3 regions of the Rhizobium viscosum genome follow, and region 2 is predicted to be linked to each of the others. Evidence: riboswitches for the same ligand, from Rfam matches in the RefSeq annotation. Region 2 holds a riboswitch; each other region holds the start of a gene.

Region 1 (10,192 bases), on a different contig from region 2:
TCATGGTCGATTTCGCCGATCGTGCCTTCCTGTGCGCGGATGCAGGAGGCGAAATAGCGGAAGTGGTCGATGGCGAGCGGGATATCGGCCGCCATGGTTTCGCGGATCGGCTTGCCGTTGTCCCAGGTTTCGGCCTGCGCCAGAAGCTCCAGCTTGTCTTCCATGCGCTGGGCGATCTTCATAAGGATGTTGGAGCGCTCGGTGGTGGAAGTGCGGCCCCATTTTTCCTTCGCGGCATGGGCGGCATCGAGCGCGGCGTTGATGTCCTTTTCATCCGAGCGCGGAATTTCGCAGAGCTTGCCGCCGGTGACGGGCGTGACGTTGTCGAAATATTTGCCGCCGATCGGCTCGCGCCATTCGCCGCCGATATAGTTGCCGTATCTCAGCTTGTACGGTGACTCGACGATTTTCTGATGAAGCATGTCATCCTCCCTTGATGAACGGGTTCCGGATCGAACCGGTGAGAGGAAATCTGTGTCGCTTTTGGCTGATGGAACAGGGTAGCTCCGCAATACCGCAGCGCACAGTGTCGCAGAGTTGCGACAGGTTCCCGCGGTACCACGAGATTGTGATTGAACCTCTAGCCCGATGTCAGTGCAGGTCGAGCTTCTTCATCTTCCGGTGCAGTGTAGCGCGGCTGATCCCGAGGGCAACGGCGGCCTGGGAGACATTGCCGTGCGTGCGTGAGAGCGCGCGCAGCAGCGCCGCCTTCTCAGCTTCGGCCATCTCTTCTTCCTGCGAAACCCGACCTTCATGCAGCGCATCGGAGGCCGGAATGCCGGCTGCGATGTGCCTGTCGTCAAGCTTGAGGGCAAGGCGGGCGGCCCGCGTGGCGCCAAGGACAAGGTCATGTCGGTCGACGGCGAGCAATGCGTTGGCGGAATTGACGCCGGCCGGCACCATGACGAAGCGGGCACCTGCAAAGGCGGAACGGAAGAGGTTGAGCTCGATGCGCATCGCCGCATCGCGCACGGCCTGCGAGAGGATGCTGAGCGTCATTTCATTGACGTCGTCGCGGCAGGTAGAAATGTCCAGCGCGGCGGCCAGCAGGCCGCGGTGATCGCGGATCGGCGCCGTGGTGCAGCTCAGCTTGATGTTCGAGCAATAGAAATGCTGGTCACGGAAAACGGCGACGGCGCGGTCATCGGCGAGTGCCGTGCCGATACCGTTGGTGCCGATGCTGGCTTCGGTCCAGACGGAACCGGTCCAGAGGCCGAGATCGTGGAATTCCTTATCGTTGCCGGCGGCGCCGCGGCGTTCCAGCGCGATGCCGTTGCGATCTGTCAGCAGCAAGCAGCAGCCGGCCCTGCCGACGGTTGCAAAGAGGCGGTCGAGTTCCTCCCGGGCATCGGCGATCAACTGTTCGGATTGCTCCCGCGCCAGGCCGAATTCCTGCTCGGTGAGGCGTAGCGGCGCGCGCTTATCTTCCGGTGCCAGCTGGTACATTGTCATGCAGCGCCGCCAGGAAGCCACGATTGGAGAGCTGGCCGCAGCGGAATTTTGCTGGGCGCACGTATAGACATGCTCCGCATGCGCGGATTGTTCGTGCATTGAGGCTCCTCCCAGAACTTGCGCATATTCTGATGTAAATATGGCAGCTTTGCAATCAGGCCGGCATGACGGCAGATTGCGCGGATGGAATTTGCCTGATGGCGAGTGTCGCATTCCTGAGACAGTTGCGCTGTCCGCCTGAGCATCGTGATCGCGATAATATGACCAGCTGGTTGCCGGCTCGCCGTATTTCAATGGATATAGCGCCCGCCGGGCGCCGGCTCCTGATGTCGCGGCCTTCACATTTCAGTGTTTGCGCTCGCGACAGTGAAACAGATCGTTGCGTGGCTTCGTAGTTCCCTTTGTAGGCAATAGTGAAAGAAAAACCGGGATGCCGGGAATAAATCCCAGCCGGCGTTGTCTACCAGACGAGATGAATCTGTCGCCGCTGCTGACTAGGAGAGCAAAGCGATGATGAACAGACGATTGCTGCTGACCGCTGCCGGACTTGGCGCCTTTGGCCTGCGCTTCGGTTTCGGCAGCCACGCCATGGCGAAGGAGAGCTTCGCAGTTACCCATACCGACGAAGAGTGGCGCAAGCTTCTGACGCCGGATCAATATTCGGTGCTGCGGCAGGAGGGAACGGAATATCCCTTCACAAGCCCGTTGCTGCATGAAGAGCGCAAGGGCAATTTCGCCTGTGCGGGCTGTGATCAGGAGGTCTTTTCCTCGACCACGAAATTCGACAGCGGTACTGGTTGGCCGAGCTTCTGGGCGCCGCTCGACGACAAGGTCGTCGGCACGACGCGCGACGCGTCCTTCGGCATGGTGCGCGATGCCGTTCATTGCGGCCGCTGCGGTGGGCATCTCGGCCATGTCTTCAACGACGGACCGAAGCCGACGGGCCTGCGCTACTGTATGAACGGCGTGGCCATGACCTTCCACGCGGCTTCTGCCTGATCGACGGATTATTGCGATGCCGAGGCGATCTCTTGAAGTCGGCGAATGGCTGCGGCAGCCCAGCAGTTCGCGACGTTCGGCGTGGGCAGGCGTCGGCGGCGGTCGTTTCGCCACGCCGATCTCAATTAGGTGCTCGACAATCTGAGAACACACTGACGCTGTGGCGTTTCATCTAAGGGCGGTGATGGCTTGATGTGTTTATCGATCGTAAAGCGCCAACTCCTCGGCGGTTGGCGGCTCGAACAGTTTCGACCACCTAAGCAGGTCCGCCCGCGAGATATCGAACGTGCCGACTGGAAGCTCGGCGTTTCGCCGGGAGACCCGGTCCCAAAGCTCATCAAAGGGAACGTCGAGGAAGCAGAGGACGACGCGGGCACCAGCTGCGCGAGCTTCCTGCCGGCAGGTGTCGCGTTCTACCCGTGACCACACTCCCCAATCCACGACAACGTTACACTGAAGCCTGATGGCACGCAGGGCGATCTGCCATTGTAGGCTCTCGACTCTATCTCGGCACGGACCAGTTTCGGCTTCCGGAGTAGAGATGCCGGGGTAAAGCTTGTGCATCCAGTCGTCTCCGGTCAGACGCAGAGCAGATGCTTCATATTCGATTATCTTGGCGAGCGACGTCTTCCCCGAACCGGGAAGACCGCAAGTGAGATAGAGCGTGGGCATTGGAAAATCTCTGATTTTGGCTTGGCAAGGGAAGTGGTCCCGCGGTGTCTTGCAGGACTGCGCTTCGCTCAATGCCGCAAGGCGCGGCCAATCAGAGGTGTGTTGCCATAATCTATCTTGTAGGATCGCGCTGCTCGGGGGTCAAGACGGAGCGGATGGTGAGCTCACAGGTGAGGTCGTCTGCGTGAAGCCGGTCCGGTCGGTGACCACAGGTTCGAGATCCATTTCTTCGATCCGGGCGTGCAGGCTTTCGCCTTCACCTTCGGCCGAGCCAGGCCTCGATGCCTTTCGCTGCAGCCTGGCCCGTGGCGAAACAAGCTGTCAGCAGATAGCCGCCCGTCGGCGCCTCCCAGTCCAGCATCTCTCCGGCTGCAAAAGTGCCGGGGAAATGTTTCAGCATATAGGTCTCGTCGATTTCGCTGAAGGCGATGCCGCCGGCAGAGGATATGGCCTCGGTGATGGGGCGTGGGCGCAGCAATGGGACAGGCAAGGCCTTGATGGCGGCGGCGAGTTTGTGCGGATCGTTGCGATCGGTCTCCGGCACTAACTCGCGCAGAAGTGCTGCCTTTACACCGTCGATGCCGGCTCCCTTGCGCAAGCGGTTGGAGAAACTTGTCTTGGCATCCTGACGGGCGAGATCACGGGACAGGCGATCCAGCGTGCGGCCGGGAGCAAGGTCGATCGCGACGGTTGCTTTGCCATTCTGCAGCAGGTCGTCCCGCAAGACGGCCGAGTGCGCATAGACGAGGCTGCCTTCGATGCCGTGTTTGCTGATGACGAACTCGCCCGGAAATGTCCCGGCGCGTGATGTTGCCGTCACGGATTTCAGCGGCTCTCCGGCGAAGCGATCGCGGAAGATCTCGCTCCAAGCGACATCGAAGCCGCAATTGGCCGGTTGAAACGGTGCGATCATTATGCCGCGATCGGAGAGTAGCGGCACCCAGTCAGCATCCGAGCCAAGGCGCGGATAGCTGGCTCCGCCGAGTGCAAGCAGTGTCGCGTCGCAGGAAATGGTCTTGCGGCCGTCGGGTGTTTCGAAAACATGTCCGCTTTCGGCAAAACCGATCCAGCGGTGGCGGGTGAAGAAACTGACCCCGCGGGCTTCCAGACGGGCGAGCCAGGCGCGCAGCAGCGGCGAGGCCTTCATGACATTGGGGAAGACCCGGCCGGAGGAGCCGACGAAGGTTTCGGTGCCGAGGCCGGCCGCCCAGGCGCGGATATCGGCCGGGGTGAAGGCATCGAGGGCAGCGCGAAGCCGGGGATTGGCATCGCCGAAGCGGGTGGCGAAGCGCTCGTAATCTTCGGAATGGGTGATGTTGAGGCCGGACTTGCCGGCGAGCAGAAATTTGCGGGCGAAGGTTGGCATCGCGTCGTAGACGGAAACGGCATGGCCGCTTGCCGACAGCATTTCGGCTGCCGAAAGGCCGGCGGGGCCGCCGCCGATGATCGCGATTTTCTTCTGGTTCATTGCACCTTCTTGGCGCGGGGCGCGTTTCGGTGCAAGCCTCAGTGATGCGGATGCGCGCACTTGCCGTGGTCGGCGAGCACCTCGATGACCCGGCATTGATCGACGCGGCCATGGCCGCAGCCCTCGACCATCTGTTGCAGTTCCGCCTTTAGGGCGTTGAGGCTGCGGATGCGCTGCTCGACCTCGATCAGGCGCGCCTTGGCGATGGCATCGGCGGAAGCACAGGATTGGTGCGGATCGTCCTGAAGCTGAAGCAGCGTGCGGATCGCGTCGATCTCGAAGCCGAGTTCGCGGGCGTGGCGGATGAAGGTGAGGCGGTTGAGATCATCAGGCTCGTAAGAGCGCTGGTTGCCCTCGCTGCGGCTCGGCGCCGACAGCAGGCCGATGCCTTCATAGTAGCGGATCGTCGGCACCTTGACGCCGCTCTGGCGGGCAGCTTCACCGATCGTGATCTTTTTCATGATTTTCCTCTTGCACCTCTAGTCGCTAGAGGATGTAGGAAGGATACTGCTTACAAGCAAGGATCGAAATCATGGGTGAAGCAGCACAGGCACGATACCGGGTTGGCGGCATGGATTGCGCCTCCTGCGCAACGAAAATCGATACGGCCGTCAGGCGTATGGATGGCGTCGAGGACGTCTCCGTTTCGGTTACGGCCGGTACGATGACGGTGCGCCATAACGGCAGCAGCGATCTCAAGGCAATCGAGAAGAAGGTGACCGGCCTCGGCTATTCTGTTGCTCCGCTCGCCGGCAAGGCACCTGCTCGCGAGAGCAAGGCCGACCATGATCATGCGCATCATGATCACGATCACCACGACCATGATCACGAAGGCCATGATCACGATCACGCTGGCCACGATCACGATCATGATGCGCGTGATCATTCCGGTCACGCGCATCAGCACGGCGCCGAGGAAGTCGAAGGCCTTCATGGCCATGATCATGGACCGATGACTGGTCCCTGGTGGCAGAGCAAGAAGGGCCGGTTGACGATCCTTTCAGGCCTTGCACTCGTCGTTGCCTATGTCGTGGGCCATCTAGTGCCCTCGATTGCCTCCTCTGCTTTCATTGTCGCCATGCTGGTCGGGCTGGTGCCGATCGCACGCCGTGCGGTCATGGCTGCTCTTTCCGGAACGCCCTTCTCCATCGAAATGCTGATGACGATTGCTGCTGTCGGCGCCGTCATCATCAATGCCGGGGAAGAGGCGGCGACGGTCGTCTTCCTGTTCCTCGTCGGCGAATTGCTGGAAGGGGTGGCCGCTGGCAAGGCGCGCGCCAGCATCCAGTCGCTGACGACGCTGGTGCCGAAGAATGCGCTGCTCGAGACGGGCGGCGAGGTTAAGGAAGTGCCGGCCGAGACGCTTGCGGTCGGTTCCGTCATTCTTGTACGGCCGGGAGACCGGATTTCCGCCGATGGCACTATTCTGTCCGGTGAAAGCGCGATCGACGAGGCGCCGGTGACGGGCGAAAGTACGCCGGTGCGCAAGGGCACGGGCGCGACCGTTTTTGCCGGCACGGTCAATGGCGATGCGGCCTTGCGTGTTCGTGTCACAGCCGCTGCCAAGGACAATACGATTGCCCGCGTCGTCAAGCTGGTAGAAGAGGCTCAGGAATCGAAGGCGCCGACGGAGCGCTTCATCGATCGCTTCTCCCGCTATTATACGCCTGGTGTGGTCGTCGTGGCGGCTCTGGTGGCTGTTTTGCCGCCGTTGCTGATGGGTGGGGCATGGGGTGAATGGGTCTACAAGGGTCTCGCTATCCTTCTTATCGGCTGCCCCTGTGCGCTGGTCATTTCCACGCCGGCGGCGATTGCCGCCTCGCTTTCGGCGGGTGCGCGCCGCGGTCTGCTGATGAAGGGCGGGGCGGTTCTGGAATCGCTCGGCCAGGTGACAGCCGTTGCTTTCGACAAGACAGGCACGTTGACCGAGGGCAAGCCGCAGGTCACCGATATAATTTCCTACGGACGCACTGAGGCAGAGGTGCTTTCGCGTGCTGCCGTTCTCGAACAGGGCTCCAGCCATCCGTTGGCGCTTGCAATCCTCAACCGGGCCAAGGCCGATAGCGTGCCCGTGCCGCCGGCTTTCGAAGTCGAAGCGCTGCCTGGTAAGGGCATGACCGGCAAAGTGGGGGGCGAAACGCTCGATCTCCTGTCGCCGCCGGCTGCGCGCGAGCGCGGTGCGCTGAATGCGGAGCAGGACGAGCAGGTCGCGGTGCTGAACGGCGCGGGCAAGAGCGTCTCGGTACTGCTCGTCAATGGTGTTGCAGCCGGTCTCATCGCCATGCGTGACGAGCCTCGTGAAGACGCAAAGAGCGGGCTTGCGACACTCAAAGCTGCTGGCGTGCGCGCCATCATGCTGACCGGCGACAACAAGCGCACGGCGGCTGCCGTTGCCGGCGATCTCGGCATCGACTGGCGCGGCGAACTCCTGCCGCAGGACAAGCAGCGCATTGTTGGCGAGTTGAAGAAGGAAGGTCTGTTCGTCGCCAAGGTGGGCGACGGCATCAATGATGCGCCGGCACTTGCCGCTGCCGATGTCGGCATCGCCATGGGCGGCGGCACCGACGTGGCGCTGGAAACGGCGGATGCGGCTGTGCTGCACGGGCGCGTTGGCGACGTGGCGCGCATGATCGAGCTTTCGAAGCGGACCATGCGCAATATCATGCAGAACATCACCATGGCTCTCGGGCTGAAGGCCGTGTTCCTTATTACCACCATTGCCGGCATTACCGGCCTGTGGCCGGCGATTCTTGCGGATACGGGTGCGACGGTGCTGGTGACGATGAATGCGCTTCGGCTTCTTCAGATAAAGACATAAAGATTTCTTTATATCATCTTGACGTTACGATGCGGCGGGTGCATGCTTGCCGCATCGTTGGTTCTTGGGGTCTATTGATCCCAAGCTAAGAGGGAATCCGGTGCGGCCATCGCCAAGACCGGAGCTGCCCCCGCAACTGTAAGCGGAGAGACACCGTCCTAAGACGTCACTGGGAAGACGCCCGGGAAGACTGGATGGTGTTGAAGACCCGCAAGCCAGGAGACCTGCCGCGATAGATAACGTCCACGGGCGGGGTGTCCCGGTGTGCCGCTTTGCGCGAGACGGCACTTCTGTGGCCGCACCTCGTCGATGCGTTGCGCCGCAGCCTTGCCCATAACCTTCGGGGTAAGGAAATGACCATCAAGACTGCAAATCTCGGCTTTCCCAGGATCGGAAAGCATCGTGAACTCAAATTCGCACTTGAAAGCTATTGGGCCGACAAGTCCGATGCCGGCGCGCTTCTCGATATCGGCAAGCGGCTGCGGGCGCAAAACTGGGCCCTGCAGAAAGAGAAGGGGATCGATATCATCCCCTCCAATGATTTCTCGTTCTATGACCACGTGCTCGACACGACTGTCATGATCGGCGCCATACCTTCGGCCTATGGTTGGAAGGACGGGCCTGTTGCGCTTGATACCTATTTCGCCATGGCGCGCGGCTCGACCGGCGAAGAGGCGCATGTCGATTGCGGCCATCAGCACCATCACGGGCATGGCGTGCCAGCGCTGGAAATGACGAAATGGTTCGACACGAACTATCACTACATGGTGCCGGAACTCGGTCCCGATCAATCCTTCGCGCTGACCGCAAACAGGCCGCTCGATGCCTTCATCGAGGCGAAGACGCTCGGAATCCACACACGGCCGGTCATCCTCGGTCCGGTCACCTTCCTGAAGCTCGCCAAGGGAACCGAGGAAGGTTTTGCGCCGATCACCCTGCTGGAACGCCTGTTGCCTGTTTATGCGAGGGTGCTTGCGGAACTGAGTGCAGCCGGTGCCGACTGGGTGCAGATCGACGAACCATGCCTGGTGCTTGATCTCTCAGGAGAAGAGCAGGCAGCGCTGAAGCACGTCTATCGCGCGCTGCATGAGCTGGTGCCGAACCTGAAGATCATGCTCGCCACCTATTTCGGCAATATAGGCGACAACCTGCCGACGGCGCTCTCGTTGCCGGTTTCCGGCCTGCATGTCGATCTCGTTCGTGCTCCGCAGCAGATTGATGTCCTTCTCGAAGCGCCAGCTGATCTGACGCTGTCGCTCGGCATCATCGACGGACGCAATATCTGGAAAGCGGACCTTGCTGCGATCCTGAAAAAGATCGAGCCACTCGTTCAGCGCATCGGTGCGGATCGGCTGCAGATCGCACCGTCCTGCTCGCTGCTGCATGTGCCGATCGATCTGGATCTGGAAACCGGGTTGGATGAGGAGCTGACGTCGTGGCTTGCTTTCGCCACCCAGAAACTTGATGAACTCTCTGCACTCGGCAGTCCCGGCGGGGCTTCTCAAGCGATTGCTGCAGCCTCTGAGGCTGTGACCTCTCGCGCAGCTTCGCCACGTGTGCACGATCTCAAAGTCAGGCAGCGGGTCGCGGCAATCGATGAGACGATGATGACGCGGAGCAGCGGTTTTGCCGAGAGGACCGGCCTGCAGGAGCGCAAGCTTCGCCTGCCGCTCTTCCCGACGACGACGATCGGCTCCTTCCCGCAGACATCAGATGTTCGAAAGTCCCGCTCCGCTTTCACCAAGGGGACGATCAGCGAGGCGGATTATGATGCCTTTTTGAAAAAAGAGACTGAAGCGGCAATCCGCTGGCAGGAGGAAATCGGCTTGGACGTACTCGTCCATGGCGAATTCGAACGCAATGACATGGTGCAGTATTTCGGCGAGCAGCTTTCCGGCTTCGCCTTCACGCAGCATGCCTGGGTGCAGAGCTATGGCTCCCGTTATGTGCGCCCGCCTATCATCTTCGGCGACGTCTCCCGGCCGAAGCCGATGACGGTCGAGTGGTGGTGCTATGCGCAGTCGCTGACAGAGAAGCCGGTCAAGGGCATGCTGACCGGACCGGTGACGATCCTGAACTGGTCCTTCGTCCGCGACGATCTTTCCCGTGCCGATGTCAGCCGGCAGATCGCGTTGGCGATCCGCGACGAGGTGCTCGATCTCGAAAAGGCCGGTGCGGCGATGATCCAGATCGACGAAGCTGCCCTTCGAGAAGGCCTACCGCTGCGCAAGGCCGACTGGAAGACCTATCTGGACTGGGCGGTCGAGAGTTTTCGCCTGTGCGCCTCCGGCGTGGCGGACGAAACGCAGATCCATACGCATATGTGCTATTCGGAGTTCAACCAGATCATCGATGCCATTGCCGCAATGGATGCCGACGTGATCTCGATCGAGACGTCACGCTCCAAGATGGAACTGCTGGAAGCCTTCCGCAGCTATAAATATCCGAACGAGATCGGCCCAGGTATCTACGACATCCATTCGCCGCGCGTTCCCGACGTTGAGGAAATGACGGAGCTTCTAACACTGGCGCGCCAGCGTCTGACGGACGGGCAGCTCTGGATCAATCCGGATTGCGGGTTGAAAACGCGCAAGTGGGAAGAGGTTCGTCCGGCGCTCGTCAACATGGTTGCCGCCGCCAAGGCGCTTCGGTCAATCGGGCCGATTCGGCGATAGGAGAAGTGGAGAGCTGACAAGACGTCGGCTCTCCTTAATCCCCAATGACATCGGATGGACCTTGATTAATCCGCCGTTAACCATGATCGGACCTTTATCTAGTGCCTC
Region 2 (10,192 bases):
CGCCGACGTCACGGTCTTGCGGCCTTCCAGCACGACCTTGAGAAGTGCATGGGCTGATAGCAACGGGGACGCTTCGCCATTGCCAAGGATCAGCAGGCCGGCGGCGGCACCTTCGGGTGTTGTGTCCAGATGCCGGCCGGGGTTGACGGCGACCGGCTTGCCCGATGTCAGGAAGGCGCGGATCGTGGCTGCAACGCCCTCGGCAGACCAGAGCGGGCCGGAAAGGCCGATGCAGAAGGCGGCGTCGAAATCCTCTGTCACGATCTGGTCGAGGCGCAGCGTATCGGCGAGATCGTCGCGTGCAGCGCGATCGGCGAGAAAGCGCCCGACAGTAGGCTCCTTATGGTTGGTCTGACGCAACTCGCCGGTCAGATCGGGGAAGCCGCCTGATGGCGTCGCGAGGACGACTTCCGCCGGTGCATCCTTGAAAAGGTAGTAGGCGGGTGCGAGGCGCGCGATCCTGACCTCGCTGTTATCCCCATCCGCTACGAGAATAATCAGAAAACGGATGGGTATTTGGCCGTCCATGGGCATGCCTCCTCTTGGAGGGCAATGATGCATGGAGCGCGCGAAGCGGACGAGTTGATCGTTGTAAATCGGTGTAAAGGGTTTAGCCCGCCGCGCCCGAAAGCTGTGCTGGTTCATGGCCGAGGGCTTCGAGATCCACATTGATGCGGCGTTCCCAACCGACCGCACCATCCTGCCTTGCGGCCAGACGCGCTGCCTCGAGGATAGCGGAAGCGGCATCCAGCGCTTCCGGGCTTTGTCCCTTTGCGGTGACCATTGCCTTCACCCGCAGGAGTTCGGGCAGGCACCAGCGTTCGCCCGAGGCATCGCCATGCTCCAAGGCGCTGTCGATCACCGCATGGGCTTCCGCATGTTGACCGAGGCCGGACAGGGCCTGCGCCTCGATGGACTGGAAGTAGGTGCGGAAGAGGTTGAAGCCGGCACGATCGAGGATGTCCATCGCCGGGCGCAGCTTTGCGAGGCAGAGCCGGTATTCGCCGTCCCGCAGATGCAGTTCCGCTTCGAAACCGTCGGCATAGGTGTGCCAGACATCAAGCGACAGGGCCTTGGTATGGTCACGCAGAAGCCGGATCGCGGCAGCCGCTTCGCCGTCGTTGCCCGAGAGGAGCGCCAGCGGGCAGGCGGCTTCGGCGAGAAGATTGCTGATCGAATGGTTGTGGCCGATATCGCGGGCGTAGCGCATGGTCTCTTCGACCTCGTTCAGCGCGGCCTTCTCATCGCCCAGTATCCAGAGGCAACGAGCGATGATGATGCGCGCCGTAACGCGCTGGTCGAACTGGAAGCGCACGGAATGGCGGGCCTGCGGCACATGCGCGTAGTCCGCCAGCATCGCCAGAAGTTCCTCGCGGGCCTCGGCATGGCGACCGAGCCAGTGCAGCGTGGCGGCCTTCATGCGCCTGCCGATGATGGCATCGGTCGGATCGGAGGAGGACGGAGCAAGGGCTGCGAAGCGCTCCGCCAGCTCCAGTCCCTGACGCGGTTCGGCGCGGTTCACCAGATCGACCCAGAGCGCCCAGATGGCGCGAAGCTGGTGGTCGACATCGCCGAGTTCCTCGGCGATCCGCCGGGCCGTCGTCCAGGCGGCAACGCCGTCTTCGGGTGCATTGGTGGCACGAAGCTGCGGCCAGCCGAGCGCAGCATAGAGCTTCATGCGGCTCTTTTCATCGAGGCCGGGGCGGGCATCGAGGAAGGTTATTGCATGGGTGAGGGCCGCCAGGCATTCGTCGAGCAGTGACAGGCGGAAGAAGAGCGGCAATGCGGCGACGGTCAGCCGCACGCCGAGCAGCGCATCGCCGCCAGATGGACCAAAGGCCCAGTCGAGGGCTGCGCGCAGGCCCGGCACCTGCTGGGCGAAATCATCAGGCCACTCCTCCGGCGGGGCGGCATAGAGGCCCTGCTCGGCGCTCTCGAGCGCGACAGAGAGCCAGGCGGAGAAGCGGGCCATGACATCGGGCAGTTCGCCCGAGGCGGCAAGCTTTTCGCCGGCATAGAGGCGGGTCGTATCGAGCAGGCGGTAGCGCGTTTCGTCGCTCGCAGTCTCGACCACGACCAGCGATTTGGCGACGAGCGCGGCCAGCAAATCCTCGGGTTCGGTGCCGGAGAGAACCGCGGCTACGGCCCTGCCGCTGAAGCGGCTGCGGAAGACGGAGAGTTCTCGCAGCGCCTGCTGCTCTTCCGGCGACAGGATGAGGTAGCTCCAGTCGAGCGTGGCGCGTAGTGTCTGGTGGCGGGGCAGGGCCGTGCGCCGGCCGCGGGTCAGCACGCGGAAGCAGTCGGAGAGCGAGCGGGAGAGGGCGGCGATGCCCATCGCCTCCAGCCGGCCGGCGGCAAGCTCGATTGCGAGCGCAATGCCATCGAGCCGCGTGCAGATATCGACGACGTCGGCGGCGTCCTCATCCGTCAGCTCGTAACCGCCGAGGCAGGCATCGGCGCGTTCGACGAAAAGCTGGACGGCGGGCGAGGCAAGGGCAGCCTCCGCTGTCACGGCGGATAAAGGCAGGTCTAGCGGCAGCAGGCGGTGGACACGTTCGCCTTCGGCGCGCAGCGGCTCGCGGCTGGTGGCGAGGATATGCAGATCGGGCGCTTCCGCCAGCAGATCTTCGGCGAGCTTGGCGATATCGGCCACTACATGCTCGCAGCTGTCGAGCACGAGCAGGAGATTGCATGACCGCAGATGGGCGGCGATGTCCGTTACGATATCGTCGCTGCGCGAGAGGATGCCGAGTGCAGACGCCACGACCGTCGGCACGAGATTACCTGTCGCGACTTCCGACAGGTCGATCCAGACGATTTCGCCCTCGAAGCTGCCGCGCGCGATCACGGCGCGGGCGACGGTGGATTTGCCGATGCCGCCAGGGCCGGCGATCGTTACCAGTCGGCCCTTGGTCAGCTGCCCGGTCACGGCTGCGATCGTCTGTTCGCGGCCGAAGATACGGGCGGGAAGGCGTTCGGGGCGGAATCTCTGGAGTGTGGGCCGAGGGGCGGGCGCTGCGCCATTGGCTCGGCGGTTAACCGGCGCGATGAAAGTATAGCCGCGGCCGGGCACATTGGCGATGAATTGCGGCTCGCGTTTGATGTCGCCCAGCGCCTTGCGCAGCGCCGAAACGTGAACGCGCAGATTGGCCTCGTCCACGAACGTATCCGGCCAGACCTGCTTGACGATCTCCGCATTGGTCTTCAGCTCGCCCGGATGATTGAGCAGAAACAGCAGGATATCGACGGCGCGGCTGCCGAGGGGCACGGCCGACCCTTCCCGCAACAGGCTGCGCCTGGCGGGCACTATCGAAAATGCACCGAACTGAAGCTCTTCTTCCAAGCATGCTCCCTGCGTGATGTCGGCAGGTTGGCCAAATGCCTGCGCCCTGTCAAATGAAACGCGATGACAGGGCTGGAATTGCGACGAGATTTCAGACGTTTAAGGTCGCGCTATTTTAGCGGCCCGCGCTCTGCGAGGATGGCGTTCAGGCGAGAGACATCCTCTCGCAGCGCAGTCAGTTCCGTCAGCACCCGCATATCGATCTTCTGGTGCAGCGACAGAACCTCAAGCTCGGCCTTCAGATTGACCTCGTAATCCTTGGCGGCCTCGAAACGATCGCGCTCGGCCTGACGGTTCTGCGACATCATGATGATCGGCGCCTGGATGGCCGCGAGCATGGAGAGGATCAGGTTCAGGAAGACGAAAGGATAGGGATCGAAGGCGCGGCTCAGCAGAATGACCGTGTTGATCAGGGTCCAGACAACGAGAAAAGCGAGGAAGGCGAGGATAAAGGACCATGAACCGCCGACGCGAGCGATGCCATCGGCCACCCGCTCGCCGAAGGACGCCTCAGCGGCAATTGCGGCGTTGACGTCGGTGGAGATGATCTTGCGTTCATGCGCCTTGGCGAGCACGCGCTTTTCGATATCGCCCAGTTCTTCGGCCGGCTTGCCGAAATGCAGGTGGACGAAATTCGGAAGATTAGACATGGCATTGTCCCGGGAATGGATCGAATTGGGGCGCAGTATTCCGCCGTTGCCGAAAATTGCAATGCGTATCGGCGTCGCGCAAGGCAAACAGAAGGATAGGCACAGTGACGAGGCTGCCGTTCATCAAATTTTCGCCGCAGATCGCTACGGCTTTCGAAGCGGCTTATTGCGGTGCACGAAGGGGCGGATTAAATGAATGACATGACACAGGAAAACGCTATCTCCCAGACCTTCAATATCGCCATCGCCCAGTTGAACCCCACTGTGGGCGATGTCGCCGGAAACCTTGCCAAGGTGCGTGAGGCGCGCACTGACGCGGCGCGGCAGGGCGCGCATCTCCTGATGATGACCGAGCTTTTCATCTCCGGTTACCCACCGGAAGATCTGGTGCTGAAGCCGGCCTTCATCCACGCCTGCTGGAAGGCAGTCGAAAGCCTTGCGGCCGACACCGCCGATGGCGGGCCGGGCATCGTCATCGGTTTCCCGCGCCAGGACGAGACGGGCCGCTACAATTCCATCGCCGTGCTCGACGGCGGCAAGGTCATCGCCGTCAGAGACAAGATCGACCTGCCGAATTACGGCGAGTTCGATGAGAAGCGCGTCTTCGACCAGGGCGCCATGCCGGGTCCGGTGAATTTTCGCGGCGTGCGCATCGGCATTCCGATCTGCGAGGATATCTGGGGCGATCTCGGCGTGTGCGAGACGCTTGCCGAAAGCGGCGCGGAAATCCTGCTCGTGCCGAACGGCTCGCCCTATTATCGCGGCAAAGTCGATATCCGTCATCAGGTGGTGCTGAAGCAGGTGATCGAAACCGGCTTGCCGATGGTCTATGCCGCCCAGCTCGGCGGCCAGGACGAGCTCGTCTTCGACGGCGCAAGCTTTGCCTTCAATGCCGACAAGTCGCTCGCCTTCCAGCTCAGCCAGTTCGAAACGGCATTGGCCGTGACCACCTGGAAGCGGACAGAAAAGGGCTGGCATTGCTCGCAAGGGCCGATGGCGCGCATCCCCGAGAGCGAGGAGGCCGACTACCGCGCCTGCCTGCTCGGTTTCCGCGACTATGTGAACAAGAACGGTTTCAAGAATGTCGTGCTCGGCCTCTCCGGCGGCATCGATTCGGCAATCTGCGCGGCGATTGCCGTCGATGCGCTCGGCGAGGAACGGGTGCGCACGGTGATGTTGCCCTACCGCTATACATCGGAAGATTCGTTCAAGGACGCCGCCGATTGCGCCAAAGCGCTTGGCTGCCGCTATGACATCGTTCCGATCGAAGAACCCGTCGCTGGCTTTTCATCCGCACTCTCGAATCTCTTCGAGGGCACAGACAGCGGCATCACTGAGGAAAACCTGCAGAGCCGCGCGCGCGGCGTCATCCTCATGGCGATCTCCAACAAGTTCGGCTCGATGGTGGTTACCACGGGCAACAAGTCGGAAATGTCGGTCGGTTATGCGACGCTCTACGGCGACATGAACGGCGGCTTCAACCCCATCAAGGACCTTTACAAGATGCAGGTCTATGCGCTGTCGCGCTGGCGCAACGAGAATGTGCCGCCGGATGCGCTCGGCCCTTCGGGGATAGTCATTCCGCAGAACATCATCGACAAGGCGCCGTCGGCCGAACTCCGCCCCGATCAGAAGGATCAGGATTCGCTGCCGCCTTATCCTGTTCTGGACGACATCCTCGAATGCCTTGTCGAGCGGGAAATGGGTGTCGAGGAGATCGTGGCGCGCGGCCATGATGTCGAGACGGTCCACCGCATCGAGCATCTGCTCTATCTCGCCGAATACAAGCGCCGCCAGTCGGCGCCGGGCGTGAAGATCACCAAGAAGAATTTTGGCCGCGACCGGCGCTACCCGATCACCAACCGGTTCCGGGATCGCTGAGGCGCCTCAAAAGTCTGGGAGGGATGAATGCGCAGCTCAGTTGAAATCTACAACGTGCGGCGGGGCGAGAGCCGCGTCGTCTGGCAGACGGAGGCGCTGGTGGAGGCGCCGAATTTCTCGCGCGACGGCGCCTATCTGCTGATCAATGGCGACGGGCTGCTCTATCGGCTGCGGCTCGATGGCAGCGATCTCGTCGAGCGGGTCGATACCGGTTTTGCCGTGCATTGCAACAATGACCATGGCATTTCGCCCGATGGCGAGGAGATCGTCATTTCCGACAAGACCGAGTTCGGCAAGTCGGCGATCTACATCCTGCCGATCGAGGGCGGCAAGCCGCGGCTGATCACCAAAAACCTGCCGTCCTACTGGCACGGCTGGTCGCCCGATGGGCGCGAGCTTGCCTATTGCGGCATCCGCAATGATCTCTTCGATATCTACACGATCTCGGTCGACGGCGGCGAGGAGAAGCGGCTGACGCATGGCGAGGGCCGCAATGACGGGCCGGACTGGTCGGCCGACGGGCAGTGGATCTATTTCAATTCCAGCCGCACCGGGCTGATGCAGATCTGGCGCATCCATCCCGATGGCACGGGTCTTGAGCAGGTGACATCGGACAATTACGGCAACTGGTTTGCGCATCCGTCGCCGAACAATGACAAGGTGCTGATCCTTTCCTACGATCCTGACGTCTTCGATCACCCGCGCGATCTCAACGTGCGCCTGCGGATGATGGACATGGATGGCGGCAACCTGACGGAATTGTTCGAACTCTTCGGCGGGCAGGGCACGATCAACGTGCCGAACTGGTCGCCGGATGGCGAGGAATTCGCTTTCGTGCGGTATTTTCCGGTGAAGTCTTAAGAGCGGCGCACCGCCATTTGATGAGTGAGCGGTGGGGAATAGCTTCGGACTGCAACTTAGCGTACGTCTACAGATTAAACACACAACATAATACAGCGCATCCGCGAGATAGGGCCTTGCGTAAAATTCATTTCATAAGAAAATCGATGATCATAATATCTATAATATACTTCGTATCTCTCTACATTTTAGCGAGAATACCGATGTCATATTACAGTATATATGAAGAGATTTCCGACGCTGCCGAATTAAGAGGCCCGTTGCGTGGAATGCTTCTAATCTCCCCGCAAGCTTACCCCTTATTTATATTGTCACTGTTAATGCTCGTCCTGAGAAAAAACGAGCGCGCCCTAAAAGAAGCGATGTGGCTCTGGACAGTGATATTTGTAATTGGTTCGGCGTGGACCGCTCTGTTCATCTACGCAATCGAAAACTCGTAGTTTCCTAAAACCCTCTATAGCAGATTGGGAACGGGCGGCGGGGTTTTCCCGCCGCGCTGAATGCGGCCACTCAGGCAGCGACGGCTGCCTTCCGGCGGTCGCGGACGGCCTTGGCGAGATCTTCGAGTACCTCGACGGACGTATCCCAACCGATGCAGCCATCGGTAATGGACTGGCCATAGACGAGCGGCTTGCCGGGGACGAGATCCTGGCGGCCGGCGACGAGATTGCTCTCGATCATCATGCCCTTGATATGGCTATTGCCGGCGACGATCTGGCCGGCGACGTCGTGGACGACCTTCGGCTGGTTCATCGGATCCTTGCCGCTGTTGGCGTGGCTGGCATCGATCAGCATGCGCGGGTCGACACCCAGCTTGGTTGCCTCGGCGATGACGGCCTGGACGTCGGCAGCTTCATAGTTGGGCCGCTTGCCGCCGCGCAGGATGATGTGGCAGTCCTCGTTGCCACGCGTGGAGGCAATCGCTGCCTGTCCGTCCTTGGTGACAGCCGGGAAATGATGCGGCTGGGAAGCGGCCATGATCGCGTCGAGCGCGACACGCGCGCCGCCATCCGTGCCGTTCTTGAAGCCGATCGGGCAGGAGAGACCCGAGGCGAGCTGGCGGTGGATCTGGCTTTCGGTCGTGCGCGCGCCGATGGCGCCGTAGCTGACGAGATCGGCGATGTACTGCGGCGTGATCGTATCGAGGAATTCGCAGCCGGCCGGCAGGCCCATGGCGTTGATGTCGAGCAGCAGACGGCGGGCGAGGCGCAGGCCTTCCTCGATACGGTAGCTGCCGTCGAGATGCGGGTCGTTCATCAGGCCCTTCCAGCCGACGGTGGTGCGGGGCTTTTCGAAATAGACGCGCATGACTATTTCGAGATCGCCGGACAGGCGTCGTCGCTGCTCGACGAGACGAGACGCATATTCGCGGGCGGCTGCCGGATCATGGATCGAGCAGGGGCCGATGACGACCAGCTGACGGTCGTCTTTACCGGTCAGGATATTGTGGATCGTGTCGCGCGTGCTGGTCACGGTGTGCGTGACCGCGCGGTCACGCGGGATTTCCTTGATAATATCGGCAGGCTTGGTCAGCGGGGTGATCTCGACGATGCGCAGATCATCAATAGTGTCAGTCACGGTATGCTCTCCTGTTTGGTCATACCGTGCGGAACAAAAAAGCCGCCAGGTAGACTAGCGGCTGTTCGGGTTGTCGTCGCGTTAGTTTCGGTTACGCACAGACCCGCATCCGCTGGAAGCAGCGGTACGAATAAAATCGCGATGCGTAAACGGACGAAATCGACATGCCGCCTATGTAGACATGCGAATTGGAATTGTCACGTGGAATCTGTGAGGAAAAATGACAGAGCTGTGAAGTTTTATCGGCTTTCGGCCAGGGCCTCTTCCGGTTCGGTCGCTTCGGCATGTCTGTTCCTGCGGCGTCGGGTCGTCGGCTCCTCACCGGCATTGGTGGGGCGTCGGTTGGATTCGGGTTTCGCTTTAGGACAGCGTTTTCAGCCTGTCCACGAAATGAATGTCGCATGCGGCTTGCGGCCATGCCGTTTCCGCGCCATAGATCGCCCGTCAGGTGCCTGCTGTCACAAGCGGGAGAATCGGGAATCCGGTGCAAGACCGGAACGTGCCCAACGCTGTAAGGCTGACGCTCGCCGTTTAAACTACGCCACTGGCTTTCCGGCCGGGAAGGCAACGGCGAGGCGGATGACGCCAAGTCAGAAGACCGGCCTGGCAAGATAGACCCAACCCGCGCGGACGGCGGGCGGTTGCGTTGTTGGGGATTTGACGATGCGACCCATTGATGATGCCGTTTGCCCGGCATCCAGCTTTTCTGCGGCCGAACGCGAGGCCGTCTATCACGCAATCATGACGCGGCGCGACGTGCGCAGCCAGTTCCTGCCCGATCCCTTGCCGGACGATCTGGTAACACGGCTTTTGACGGCGGCCCATCACGCTCCCTCGGTCGGCTTCATGCAGCCGTGGAATTTCATTCTGGTGAAAAGTGCCGAGGTGAGGGCGCGAGTGCGCGATGCATTCCTCAGGGCGAATGAGGAAGCGGCTCGCATGTTCGATGGCGAGCGGCAGGAAAAGTATCGTTCGCTGAAGCTCGAAGGCATTGTCCAGGCGCCGCTCGGCATCTGCGTGACCTGCGATCCGACCCGCAGCGGCAGCGTGGTGCTGGGGCGCACGCATAATCCGCGCATGGACAGCTATTCCACCGTCTGCGCCATCCAGAACCTGTGGCTCGCGGCCCGCGCCGAAGGCGTCGGCATCGGCTGGGTCAGCATCTTTCGCGAGGGCGACCTCAAGGAGATACTTGGCATTCCCGATCATATCGAAGTCGTCGCCTGGCTCTGCGCCGGCTTCGTCGACCGGCTCTACGAGGAGCCGGAACTGGCGGTCAAAGGCTGGCGGCAGCGGGTGGCGCTGGAAGAGCTGGTCTACCACGACGGCTGGGGACAGGTGGAAGGCGAGGCCGCGCCGGTTTGAGCCGGCGCGCGTGTGTGTCACTCGGCCGGCTGGGTGCTGCAATCCTTGGCGCAGGCCGGTGTCCTCCAATGGCCAAAGGTGAGGAAGCTTGCGGCGGCGAGAAGCCAGACGCCGATGGCGCCATAGAGCATGACACCGCCGAAGCCTGCGACCAGCGCATCATGCACCGTCTCGGCCGGAATGTCTGGCAGGGCAGTGATGTTGCCGGCGGAGATCCGTTCGGCAAGCAGGCGCAGGTCATCGGCATCCATCGCGTTCGGCAAGGCGCTCTTCAGATGGGAGAGCACGCCGCTGAACAGGATGAAGCCCATGACGGCGATGTTGATGGCGAGCGAGATCATCCGGGCGCTCATGTCAATGCCGGAGGCCATGCCAGCGCGATCGCTGGAGACGGCGCCCGTCGTCGTATTGGTGACCGGGGTGTTGGTGAAGCCAAGTCCGATGCCGGCAAGCAGCGCACCGGGCAGCATCGTCAGCCAGCTTGGCGCAGCGGCAGCACTGCCTGACTTCATCA
Region 3 (10,192 bases), on a different contig from region 2:
CGCGAACAGAAGGAAGGCCGTTTCGTGAATTACGAAGTCGATCCGGAAGGGCTTACCCTCATCGCCCAATGGCTGGCGAAATATCGCGCCTACTGGCCGGCCCGCATCGATGCTCTCAAGCTCTTGCTGAAGGATATGGACCAATGAACGAGATACAGGCCAAGCAACAAACCGGCTTCGAGCAGAAATACGAGCTGGATGCGCCGCCGGAAAAGGTGTGGCGGGCGATCAGCATTGCGGAATTCCGGGAGAAATGGCTGCCGAAGGAAGCGCTTGCCGACCCGCAATCGCTCGCGGAGACGCCGGGCAAGGAAATTCGCTACCGATTGCGCGACGATGCCCCGCCCTATCTCGAAAGCACCGTCACCTTCACGATCGCCGCGAATGCATCCGGCGGAACCAGCCTGCGGATTGTCCACGAGCTGACCGATGCCACTTTCGAGCGTCTCACGAGATCTGTCGCCAACAGCAACAGCCTGACCATGATGCTCGCCGCCTGACGCGGCAGGCCTTCCCGCTTATCAATTCTGAAAGATTGGAGTTCGCCGATGCGCGAAGCGATGCAACTCGTCCCTATGGTCGTCGAACAATCCTCGAGAGGGGAGCGATCCTTCGACATTTACTCACGCCTCCTGCGTGAGCGGATTATCTTCCTGAACGGCGAGATCAACGACGGCGTGTCCGCCCTCGTCTGCGCCCAGCTTCTGTTTCTCGAGGCCGAAAATCCGAAGAAGCCGATCAATCTCTACATCAATTCGCCGGGTGGCGTGGTGACCAGCGGTTTTGCCATGTACGACACGATGCGCTTCATCCGCGCGCCGGTGCATACGCTCTGCATGGGAACGGCCCGCTCCATGGGCTCCTTCCTGCTGATGGCCGGACAGCCGGGGGAAAGGGCAGCACTCCCCAATGCCAGCATCCTCATCCATCAGCCCCTCGGCGGCTTCCAGGGCCAGGCGTCCGACATGCTGATCCATGCCGAGGAAATCAGGAAAACCAAGCAGCTCATGACGCGCCTCTACGCCGAGCATTGCGGCCGATCCTATGATGAGTTCGAGCAGGCGATGGATCGCGATCGCTTCATGACTGCGCAAGAAGCCATGGAATGGGGCCTGATCGACCGCATCCTGCAGGAGCGTGAAGAGGTGGCGGACGCGCTACCGCAATAGTCCCTGATGTCACGGACCACGGCCATCTTGCGAGGTCAGCCGTCCCTGCCCTAAATAAGTGAGCGACACCCCATAGTCGCCACCATTCCTGAAGGCAGGTCAGAAATGAAGCGTCACGATTTCGATGATCTCGCCGCCTTCGTCATCGTCGCCGAAGAGCGCAGCTTCACCAGGGCCGCCGCCCGCCTCGGCATTTCCTCCTCCGGTCTCAGCCACATGATGCGCCAGTTGGAGGAGCGGCTCGGCATGCGGCTTCTCGCCCGCACCACCCGCAGCGTGGCCACCACGGAGGCCGGCGAGCGCCTGCTTCTCACCCTCCAGCCCGCCTTTGCCGAGATCAACCGCGGCCTGCAGGAACTCGGCAAGCTCAGGGAAAAGCCCTCCGGCACCGTGCGCATCACCGCAGGCAAGCATGCCGCAACCTCGCTCGTCATGCCGATCCTGCCGGAGTTTCATCGCACCTACCCGGATATCCGCGTGGAGCTGATCGTCGGTGACCGGTTCGAGGATATCGTCGCCTCCCGCTTCGATGCCGGCATCCGCTTCGGCGAGCGCATCGACAAGGATATGATCGGCCTGCGCGTCGGCCCGGATATCCGCGCCGCCGTCGTCGGCTCGCCCGACTATTTCGCCCGTAACCCGCCGCCGAAAACCCCCGCCGATCTCGCAAAGCACAACTGCGTGACCTATTACATGGCCTCGCTGGCCGGCCCCTATGCCTGGGAATTCGAAGAGAATGGCCGCGACATCGAGGTGAAGGTCTCGGGCTGTTTCATGGTCAACGATTCCGAGATGATGATCGAGACCGCACTCTCAGGCTCAGGCCTCGTCTATGTCTTCGAGGATTTCACCGCCGAGCATGTCAAAAGCGGCCGGCTGATCCGCGTGCTGGAGGATTACTGCAAGCCTTTTGCCGGCTATTCCCTCTATTATCCGAGCCGGCGACAGATGCCGCCGGCCCTTTCGGTCTTCGTGGAAGCGCTACGCGCTATCCCGAAACGGTAAGCGACCTCAGGCCGTTTGCGCCGCCGGCATCGTTGCCATGTCGATAACGAAGCGGTAGCGCACATCGCCGCGCTCCAGCCGCTCGAAGGCTTTGGCGATATCGCCCATGGCGATCATCTCGCATTCCGGCAGAATGTTCTTTCGGCCGCAGAAATCCAGCATTTCCTGCGTCTGCCTGATCCCGCCGCTCGGTGTGCCGGCAATGCGCCGGCGCCCCATGATCAGCGGCAGGTTGCTGAATTTCGGCGTATCGACCAGCGAGCCGGCAATGACCAGCGTGCCGTCGGAATCGAGCGTGTTGAGATAGGGGCCGAGATCGTGCTCGTAGGGCACGGTATCGATGATCACGTCGAAGGCGAAAGCAGCAGCCTCCATCGCCTTCGCATCCGTCGACAGCAGCACCTTGTCGGCGCCAAGCGCGCGGGCGGTGCCGACCTTGCCTTCCGAGCGCGTCAGCACGGTCACTTCAGCACCCAGCGCCGAAGCGAACTTCACCGCCAGATGCCCGAGCCCGCCGAGCCCGATTACACCCACCCGGCTGCCGGGGCCGACATTCCAGGTGCGCAGCGGCGAATAGGTGGTAATCCCGGCGCAGAGCAGCGGCCCGACGCGCGAAAGATCCAGCCCATCAGGCACGCTGAGCACGAATTCCTCGCGCACGACGATATGGTTTGAATAGCCGCCATAGGTGGTCTCGCCCGTCACCCGGTCCTGGCCGTTATAGGTGACAGTGGCACGCTTGTAGCACATCTGCTCTTCGTTGCGCCGGCAGTTGGTGCACTCCATGCAGCTGTCCACAATCGTGCCGACGGCAACATTGTCGCCCACCCTGAAGTGCGAAACGCCGCTGCCGATTGCAGACACGCGCCCGACGATCTCATGGCCAGGCACGACGGGATAGGCCGAAAAGCCCCAGTCGTTACGGGCCATGTGCAGATCCGTATGGCAGACCCCGCAATAGAGAATATCGATCGCCACGTCCTCTGGACGCAGTTCCCGGCGATCGAAGGAGAAAGGGTGCAACGGCGTATTCGCATCGGTTGCGGCAAATCCGGATGTTCTCAATGGCTTATCCCTTAAGCTGACGGGCAGCAGAAGCTGCACCGAAGGAATATAGCGTCCGCGGATTATCCGAATTAGACGAGGTGGGCGGGATGGGCTTGTGAGCTCGGCTCAGCAATCGACATCAATGGCCTGCGTCACAGTGCGGCGGGATCAGCGCCTGCACACCGCCATCCAGTCACGATGAAAAGCCGGCCAAACATCAGACCAGGCCAGCGCCCGATTCGTAGATTCAAAGAGTTAGCGCGTCCTTTGTGCGTCCGAATGAACGTACGGCTCTGGTTTCTCAAAAATCCTGCAGCCAGGACTGGACAAGGCAAACGTAACTTTATAACAACGAGAATGTAATGTTATTACATTAAAGGAGATTTCATGTCCCGGCGCCTCTTCGCTACATTCGCAGTCGCCACCGCGCTCACATCCGCCGCCTTGCCATCGGCTTCCGGCGCCGAGGAGGAACAGCAGGAGAGCTGGCGGCTTTTCGTGGCTGACCACAGCCTGCCGATCGTCCACGCCATCGACCTTGCAAGCGGGAGACAGATCGGCCGCTTCGATCTCAAGGGTTATGCCGCCCTGTCGCTGAGCGAGACCGGGCGCACGGTCTTTGCCGTCCAGGGCGAAGAGAATGTCGTTCACGCCATCGATACCGGCATTGCCCTTTCCGATCATGGGGAGCATCGCGATCTCGAGGTGGCGCCGCCGAAGCTGATCGGCGCGACGATAAAGGGCGAGAAGCCCGGCCATGTGGTGACGCATGGCGATGACGTAGCGATCTTCTACGATCGCACCAACCACTTCGATCTCCTGAAGGAAAGCAGCCTGCTGCAGGAAAAGCCGGAGCCGAAGGCTGTCGATACCATCGCCGCCCATCATGGCGTCGCAGTGCCGATGGGCAATCACCTGCTGGTCTCCGTGCCGAACATGCAGGCGCCGGTCAAGGAGGGCGAACTGCCACCGCGCCTTGGTCTGCGGGTGCTCGACCGTGATGGTCGGCAGATCGGCGATGTCACGCCCTGCACCGGCCTGCATGGCGAGGCGACCTCTGCCCGCCTCGTTGCCTTCGGTTGCGAGGAAGGCGTGCTTATTGCCCGCCCGGGCGGCACTGCAGGCCCCAGGGTGGAGATGATCGCTTATGGCGCGTCGCTGCCGCAAGGCAAGGTCTCCACCCTGCTCGGCGGCCGCTCCATGCAGTTCTTCCTCGGCAATTACGGGGAGGACAAGGTGGTGCTGATTGACCCCGACAGTACTGAGGCGCCCTACCGCGTTATCGACCTTCCGACACGGCGCGTCGATTTTGTGCTCGATCCGGCAAAGTTCCAGAATGCCTATATCCTCACCGAAGATGGCAGGCTGCATCTGCTCGATACGGTGAAGGGCGAGATCGTCAGATCGGAAACCGTCACGGAACCCTACAGCAAGGACGGCCATTGGCGCGATCCGCGTCCTCGGCTGGCCGTGGCCGGCGATGATATCGCCATCACCGATCCTCGCCGCAGCCTGATCCGCCTTGTCAGTAGCGAAACACTGAAGCAAACGCGCACGATCCCCGTCGAAGGCCAACCCTTCGGGCTTGTCGCCGCCGGCGGCTCGGGCGCCAGCCACTAAGCCTGTTGGCAGACCACACTTCGCGTTCCCTGCGCTTGACGTCGCCCATGGCGGCGTCATAGATCGGGGCGACGGTTCCCCGAGGAAGACTCCAAGGGGATTAATAGGGAACACGGTGCGGACGACCCAATAGGGACCAAGACCGTGGCTGCCCCCGCAACTGTAAGCGGATTGCTGGTCATATCCTGGAATGCATGGTTCGCCATTCATCCCGGAAGATGACAAGCGAACTGGTCATATCGGAGTGATCGCTTGCGATCATCTCCGCCGGCCTCAGGGCCACGCCACTGCGCGAAAGCGCGGGAAGGCAGATGACCAGCTGACATCCGCGAGCCAGGAGACCTGCCGTCAATCGCAATCCAATCAGCCAGGCGGGGATGCCTGGACAAGGAGCAGATATGATTGACCTTATTTCCTGCCGCTTGCCGCACGCGATCCGTCCCGATTGGACCACTCGCCGCTAGCCGTCCCGCCACGTTTGGCTCACGCATCTGCGCGCACCGGCGTCCGCTAGCCCTTTTCCTTTTGATCGAGAGTTTCCCATGCGACAGCTTCTGAAGAGCTTTTCCCTCGCGCTCGGGCTGGCCGGCCTTGCAGCCCCCGCCTTCGCAGCCACCCAATATCCCCTCACCCTCAGCAATTGCGGCCAGAAGGTCACTTTCGAAAAGGCACCGGCCAGGGTCGTTTCGATCGGCCAGGGCATGACCGAAGTGCTCTTCTCGCTCGGCCTTGCCGACAAGATCGCCGGCACCGCCGTCTGGGTCGGCCCGGTCCTGCCGCAATATGCAGAGGCCAACAGCAGGATCAAACGGCTGGCTGACAACGACCCGAGCTTCGAATCCGTCGTCGGCGCCGAGCCCGATCTGGTTGCTGCCGAATTCGAATGGCATGTCGGCGCCCAGGGCTCCGTCGGCAAGCGCGAACAGTTCGCCGATCTCGGCATCAACACCTATATCGCGCCGGCCGATTGCGTCGCCAAGATCAACACCGATGGTGGCGATGGCGTGCGCAAGGAGCTGTTCACGATGGACCTGATCTATCAGGAAATCGGCGAACTCTCCGAGATCTTCGACGTGAAAGACCGCGGCGATGCACTGATCGCCGACCTCAGGGAGCGCGAGGTCGCGGCCGTCGCCTCCGTTTCAGGTGCTGCGGCAAAGAACCTGCCGATCGTCTTCTGGTTCTCCAGCAAGGAGGTGAAGGGCGATGCCTTCATCGCCGGCAAGAACAGCGCGCCTGCCTATATCCTGAAGACGCTCGGCGCGAAGAACGTCGTGACAACAGAGGAAGAATGGCCCCTCGTCGGCTGGGAAACGATCTCGCAAGCCAACCCGGCCGTCATCGTCATCGCCACCATGGACCGGCGCCGCTATGCCGCCGACGACCCGAAGGTGAAAGTGGATTTCCTGGAAAACGATCCGGTCACGAAAGAGCTCGATGCCGTCAGGAACAAGCGCTTCGTCATGATGGACGCCCAGTCGATGAACCCGACGATCCGCACGATCGACGGCATCGAAGTGCTGGCAAAGGGCATCAAGTCCTTCGGTCTGACGCAGTGAGCCAGGCTGCCTTGCCACAGAGACGATGGTGGGCGCAGGTAGCGCTCGCCATCGCCGCCCTCCTCCTGCTCGGTATCATGATCAGTCTCGCCGTATCGATCGGCGAGATATCGATCCCGCTCGCCACCACGGCAAAGGCGGTTTCCAACCGCCTGTTCGGCACGGCATTCGAGCTCAGCCGCGTTCATCAGGGCATCGTCTGGGATTACCGCCTCAGCCGCGCGCTGGTGGCGGCCAGTGCCGGCGCGTCGCTGGCGCTCTGCGGCGTGGTGCTGCAGGCCCTGTTGCGCAATCCGCTCGCCGAACCCTATGTGCTCGGCATTTCGGCCGGTGCCTCCACCGGAGCGGTCTGCGTCATGATATTAGGTCTCGGCTACGGTGTGCTCAGCCTCTCCGGCGGCGCCTTCATCGGCGCCGTGATCGCCTTCCTGCTCGTCGGCTTGCTCGCCGCGGGTGCCGGCGGCACCAGCGAGCGCATCATTCTCTGCGGCGTGGCGGGCTCGCAGCTCTTCAATGCGCTGACCTCCTATATCGTCACCACCTCGGCCAATGCCGAACAGGCCCGCGGCGTACTCTTCTGGCTCCTGGGGTCGCTCAGTGGCGTGCGCTGGCCGGATGTCTGGCTCTCCGTGCCGGTCGCGCTGACGGGCTTCGTCGTCTGCCTTGCGCATGTGCGCGCGCTCGATGCCTTCGCCTTCGGCACGGATGCCGCAGCCTCCCTCGGCATCGCAGTGCGCCGCGTGCAGTTCACCCTGCTCGGCGTGACAGCGGCGATGACGGCAGGTGTGGTCAGCATGGTCGGTTCCATCGGCTTCGTCGGCCTCGTCATACCCCATGCCGCCCGCTTCCTCGTCGGCCCCTCCCACGGCCGTCTCCTGCCCGCGAGCGCGCTCGGCGGGGCGATCTTCATGGTCGGCGCCGACATTGTCTCGCGCATCATCATTCCCCAGCAGATCCTGCCGATCGGCGTCGTCACCGCGCTCTTCGGCGCACCGGCCTTTGCCGTCATCCTCTATCGCGTGCGGAGAAGCGCATGAGCATCACCGTCGACAAGGTCAGTTACGCGGCCGGCAACACCGTCATCGTCAATGGCGTCAGCATATTAGTCGAAAAGGGCAAGGTGCTCGGCCTGCTCGGCCCAAACGGCTCCGGCAAATCCAGCCTGTTGCGGCTGATCTGCCGCCTGCGGCAGGTCAAAAGCGGCATCATCCGCCTCGGCGACGACGATGTCTCGGGCCTCTCGCGTGCAGCACTCGCCCGCCGCATCGCCTTCGTCGAGCAGCAGTCGACGACGGATACGCAGCTCACCGTGCGCGACATCGTCCGCCTCGGCCGCACCCCGCATCGCGGCCTCATTGCCTCCTGGGGAGCCGATGACGATACCGCCGTTGCGGAAGCACTCGCCCGCGTCGACATGAGCGAGCGCGCCGGTCAGCTCTGGCAGACGCTCTCCGGCGGCGAACGCCAGCGCGTCCATATCGCCAGAGCCCTCGCCCAGGCCCCAAGCGAACTCCTGCTCGACGAGCCGACCAACCATCTCGATATCCAGCACCAGCTCGATATCCTGGCGCTGGTTTCAAAACTCGGCCTCACCTCCATCATCGCGCTGCACGATCTCAATCTGGCGGCGATGTTCTGCGATCACCTGGCCGTGCTGCAGAAGGGCGAGGTCGTGGCTGCAGGCACGCCCGAGGAAGTGCTGACCGAAGATCTGATCGCCCGCGTCTTCGGCGTGCGCGCCCATATCGAAAGATCGGCCGTGCATGGCCGCACACATATCCAGTATCGGGTGGGTTGAGACATGGACGGCGTGAATTTCGATCTTAAGGAAGAAATCCGCGACTACTGGTCGAAACGCTCGGAAACCTTCGACCTCGCCTTCGGCCACAAGATCGCCCCCGGCCCGGAGGCCGATGCCTGGCAGAAACCGATCCGCGAGGCTCTCGGCCTTGAGCCCAAACGCGTGTTGGAACTTGCCTGCGGCACCGGCGAAGTGACGCGCCTGATCCACGATCTCGGCCATGACGTCACCGCGCTCGATTTCTCCGAAGCGATGCTGAAGGTTGCCCGCACCAAACACGCCGGCAAGAAGCGCCTGCGCTTCATCCTGGCAGACGCCGAAAACACATTGGAGCCGGATGCGCATTACGACGCGATCGTCTGCCGCCACCTCGTCTGGACGCTGACCCGGCCGCAGGAAACCTTCGCCGAATGGCTCCGCATCCTCAAGCCCGGTGGCCTGCTGCTCTTCTTCGACGGCGACTGGGCAAGCCCGAAGCCCACCGGCCGCATCGCCAGCCTGCTGATCTCATGGATCGACCGCCTCATCGGCGCCGACAGGAACTATGACGGCGCGCTCAGCACTCGCCACACCCGCATCATGTCCGCCCTGCCCTTCGGCACCGGCCTGCACCCCGACACACTGCTGCCGCTGCTGATGGCATCCGGCTTTGCCGAAATCGAACTGCACTCCCACGCCCCGATCGCCCGGGCGCAGCGCAGGAATGCCAACCTCAGAAACAAGCTTAGAACCCTGGTCTACCGCCGCTTCATCCTGACCTGCCGGCGACCCTGATCTGTTGCGGATGGAGTTGACCCGGCAGCCGCCGTCTACCAGTTCCCAGGATCGGCAGTATGATCGACAGCAGCGAATTCGTCTGCCTTTGCCCGATCCAGTGTCACAGTCCTCGTCCTCTTAGTCTCATCAGCAACCAGATAGCGAAGCGGCGCCGCGTCCCTCGCGAGCTCCTGATACAGAAGAAGCGCGGCTTCCTCGGCGGTGTCGGCCTCGATTTCTCGCGTGATGGTCACAGTGAACTTCTGCATGGCTTCCGGCCTTCTCGATCGTCGCGGGCATGGGCGCAATATCCACCGCCTGACAATAGGCTGAGAGCCGAATAGTTCAAGCTACCCTGCCCTCGACGATCAGCCGTCCGCCATCAAACATCCGGCAGGCGCTCTCGCTCAAACAGACCGCATCAACCCACCATCGACCTTCAGGCTCTGGCCGGTAATATACCCCGCCCCATCAGACACCAGAAACGCGATGGTCGCGGCCACCTCCGCGCTCGTGCCGTAGCGCTGCATCGGCACGGTTTCGCGCCGCGCCTCTGTTGCCGGCAGGCTGTCGATCCAGCCGGGCAGCACGTTGTTCATGCGGATATTTTCGGCCGCATAGGTATCGGCAAAGAGCTTGGTATAGGCGGCAAGGCCGGCGCGGAAGACGGCCGAGGTCGGAAACATTGTCGACGGCTCGAAAACCCAGGCCGTCGAGATATTGACGATCGCGCCCTTCTTCTGCGCCTGCATGATCGGGGTGACCAGCCGCACCGGACGGATGACGTTCATCAGGTAGACGTCCATGCCCGTATGCCACTGCTCGTCGGTGATCTCATTCAGTGCGGCGCGCGGCCCATGGCCGGCGCTGTTGACGAGAACGTCGATGCGGCCCCATTCCTTCATGGCGGAATCGACCAGCCGCTTCAGATCGTCATTCGACTGGTTGGAACCGGTCACGCCGACACCGCCGAGTTCCCTGGCGAGCGCCTCGCCTTTGCCGGACGAAGACAGGATCGCGACCTTGTATCCATCGGCCGCAAGGCGTCTTGCGCTCTCGGCCCCCATGCCGCTGCCGCCTGCCGTGATAACAGCCACTTTTTCTACTGACATGCTGGTTCCCTCCTGAAGTGATATCGCCAATTGATCGAAGTATGCAGGCACGATACCATGTCCGACACGCGAGCGCGAAACAGTTCTCCTCTTCTATGGCAGTAGAAAAACTACTCGATGAGC

Evidence for each region. A riboswitch is a leader RNA that binds a small molecule or an ion and turns the genes downstream of it on or off. The one in region 2 is predicted to bind cobalamin.
Region 1: linked by a shared signal. The riboswitch ahead of metE (5-methyltetrahydropteroyltriglutamate--homocysteine S-methyltransferase) and the one ahead of bluB (5,6-dimethylbenzimidazole synthase) in region 2 are both predicted to bind cobalamin.
Region 3: linked by a shared signal. The riboswitch ahead of H4W29_RS18185 (ABC transporter substrate-binding protein) and the one ahead of bluB (5,6-dimethylbenzimidazole synthase) in region 2 are both predicted to bind cobalamin.

What each region holds. Positions count from the first base shown of each region.
Region 1 covers NZ_JADBEC010000001.1:2,351,302-2,361,493, forward strand. Annotated here, with positions in the region: gene adh (aldehyde dehydrogenase) at 1-422, opposite strand, end outside; gene H4W29_RS11635 (helix-turn-helix domain-containing protein) at 592-1,551, opposite strand; gene msrB (peptide-methionine (R)-S-oxide reductase MsrB) at 1,963-2,451, shown strand; gene H4W29_RS11645 (P-loop nucleotide/nucleoside kinase family protein) at 2,650-3,123, opposite strand; gene H4W29_RS11650 (TIGR03862 family flavoprotein) at 3,380-4,591, opposite strand; gene H4W29_RS11655 (MerR family transcriptional regulator) at 4,630-5,052, opposite strand; gene H4W29_RS11660 (heavy metal translocating P-type ATPase) at 5,124-7,409, shown strand; cobalamin riboswitch at 7,450-7,655, shown strand; gene metE (5-methyltetrahydropteroyltriglutamate--homocysteine S-methyltransferase) at 7,763-10,084, shown strand.
Region 2 covers NZ_JADBEC010000003.1:192,923-203,114, forward strand. Annotated here, with positions in the region: gene H4W29_RS33010 (type 1 glutamine amidotransferase family protein) at 1-528, opposite strand, end outside; gene H4W29_RS33015 (ATP-binding protein) at 611-3,343, opposite strand; gene H4W29_RS33020 (DUF1003 domain-containing protein) at 3,454-3,993, opposite strand; gene H4W29_RS33025 (hypothetical protein) at 3,992-4,189, shown strand; gene H4W29_RS33030 (NAD+ synthase) at 4,195-5,874, shown strand; gene H4W29_RS33035 (TolB family protein) at 5,902-6,735, shown strand; gene H4W29_RS33040 (3-deoxy-7-phosphoheptulonate synthase) at 7,246-8,313, opposite strand; cobalamin riboswitch at 8,743-8,934, shown strand; gene bluB (5,6-dimethylbenzimidazole synthase) at 8,977-9,678, shown strand; gene H4W29_RS33050 (MFS transporter) at 9,696-10,192, opposite strand, start outside.
Region 3 covers NZ_JADBEC010000001.1:3,698,861-3,709,052, reverse strand. Annotated here, with positions in the region: gene H4W29_RS18215 (ArsR/SmtB family transcription factor) at 1-147, shown strand, start outside; gene H4W29_RS18210 (SRPBCC family protein) at 144-500, shown strand; gene H4W29_RS18205 (ATP-dependent Clp protease proteolytic subunit) at 549-1,169, shown strand; gene H4W29_RS18200 (LysR family transcriptional regulator) at 1,275-2,174, shown strand; gene H4W29_RS18195 (NAD(P)-dependent alcohol dehydrogenase) at 2,181-3,239, opposite strand; gene H4W29_RS18190 (metallochaperone AztD) at 3,609-4,841, shown strand; cobalamin riboswitch at 4,897-5,205, shown strand; gene H4W29_RS18185 (ABC transporter substrate-binding protein) at 5,384-6,400, shown strand; gene H4W29_RS18180 (FecCD family ABC transporter permease) at 6,412-7,437, shown strand; gene H4W29_RS18175 (ABC transporter ATP-binding protein) at 7,434-8,198, shown strand; gene H4W29_RS18170 (class I SAM-dependent methyltransferase) at 8,202-8,975, shown strand; gene H4W29_RS18165 (hypothetical protein) at 9,011-9,226, opposite strand; gene H4W29_RS18160 (SDR family oxidoreductase) at 9,365-10,069, opposite strand; gene gcvA (transcriptional regulator GcvA) at 10,187-10,192, shown strand, end outside.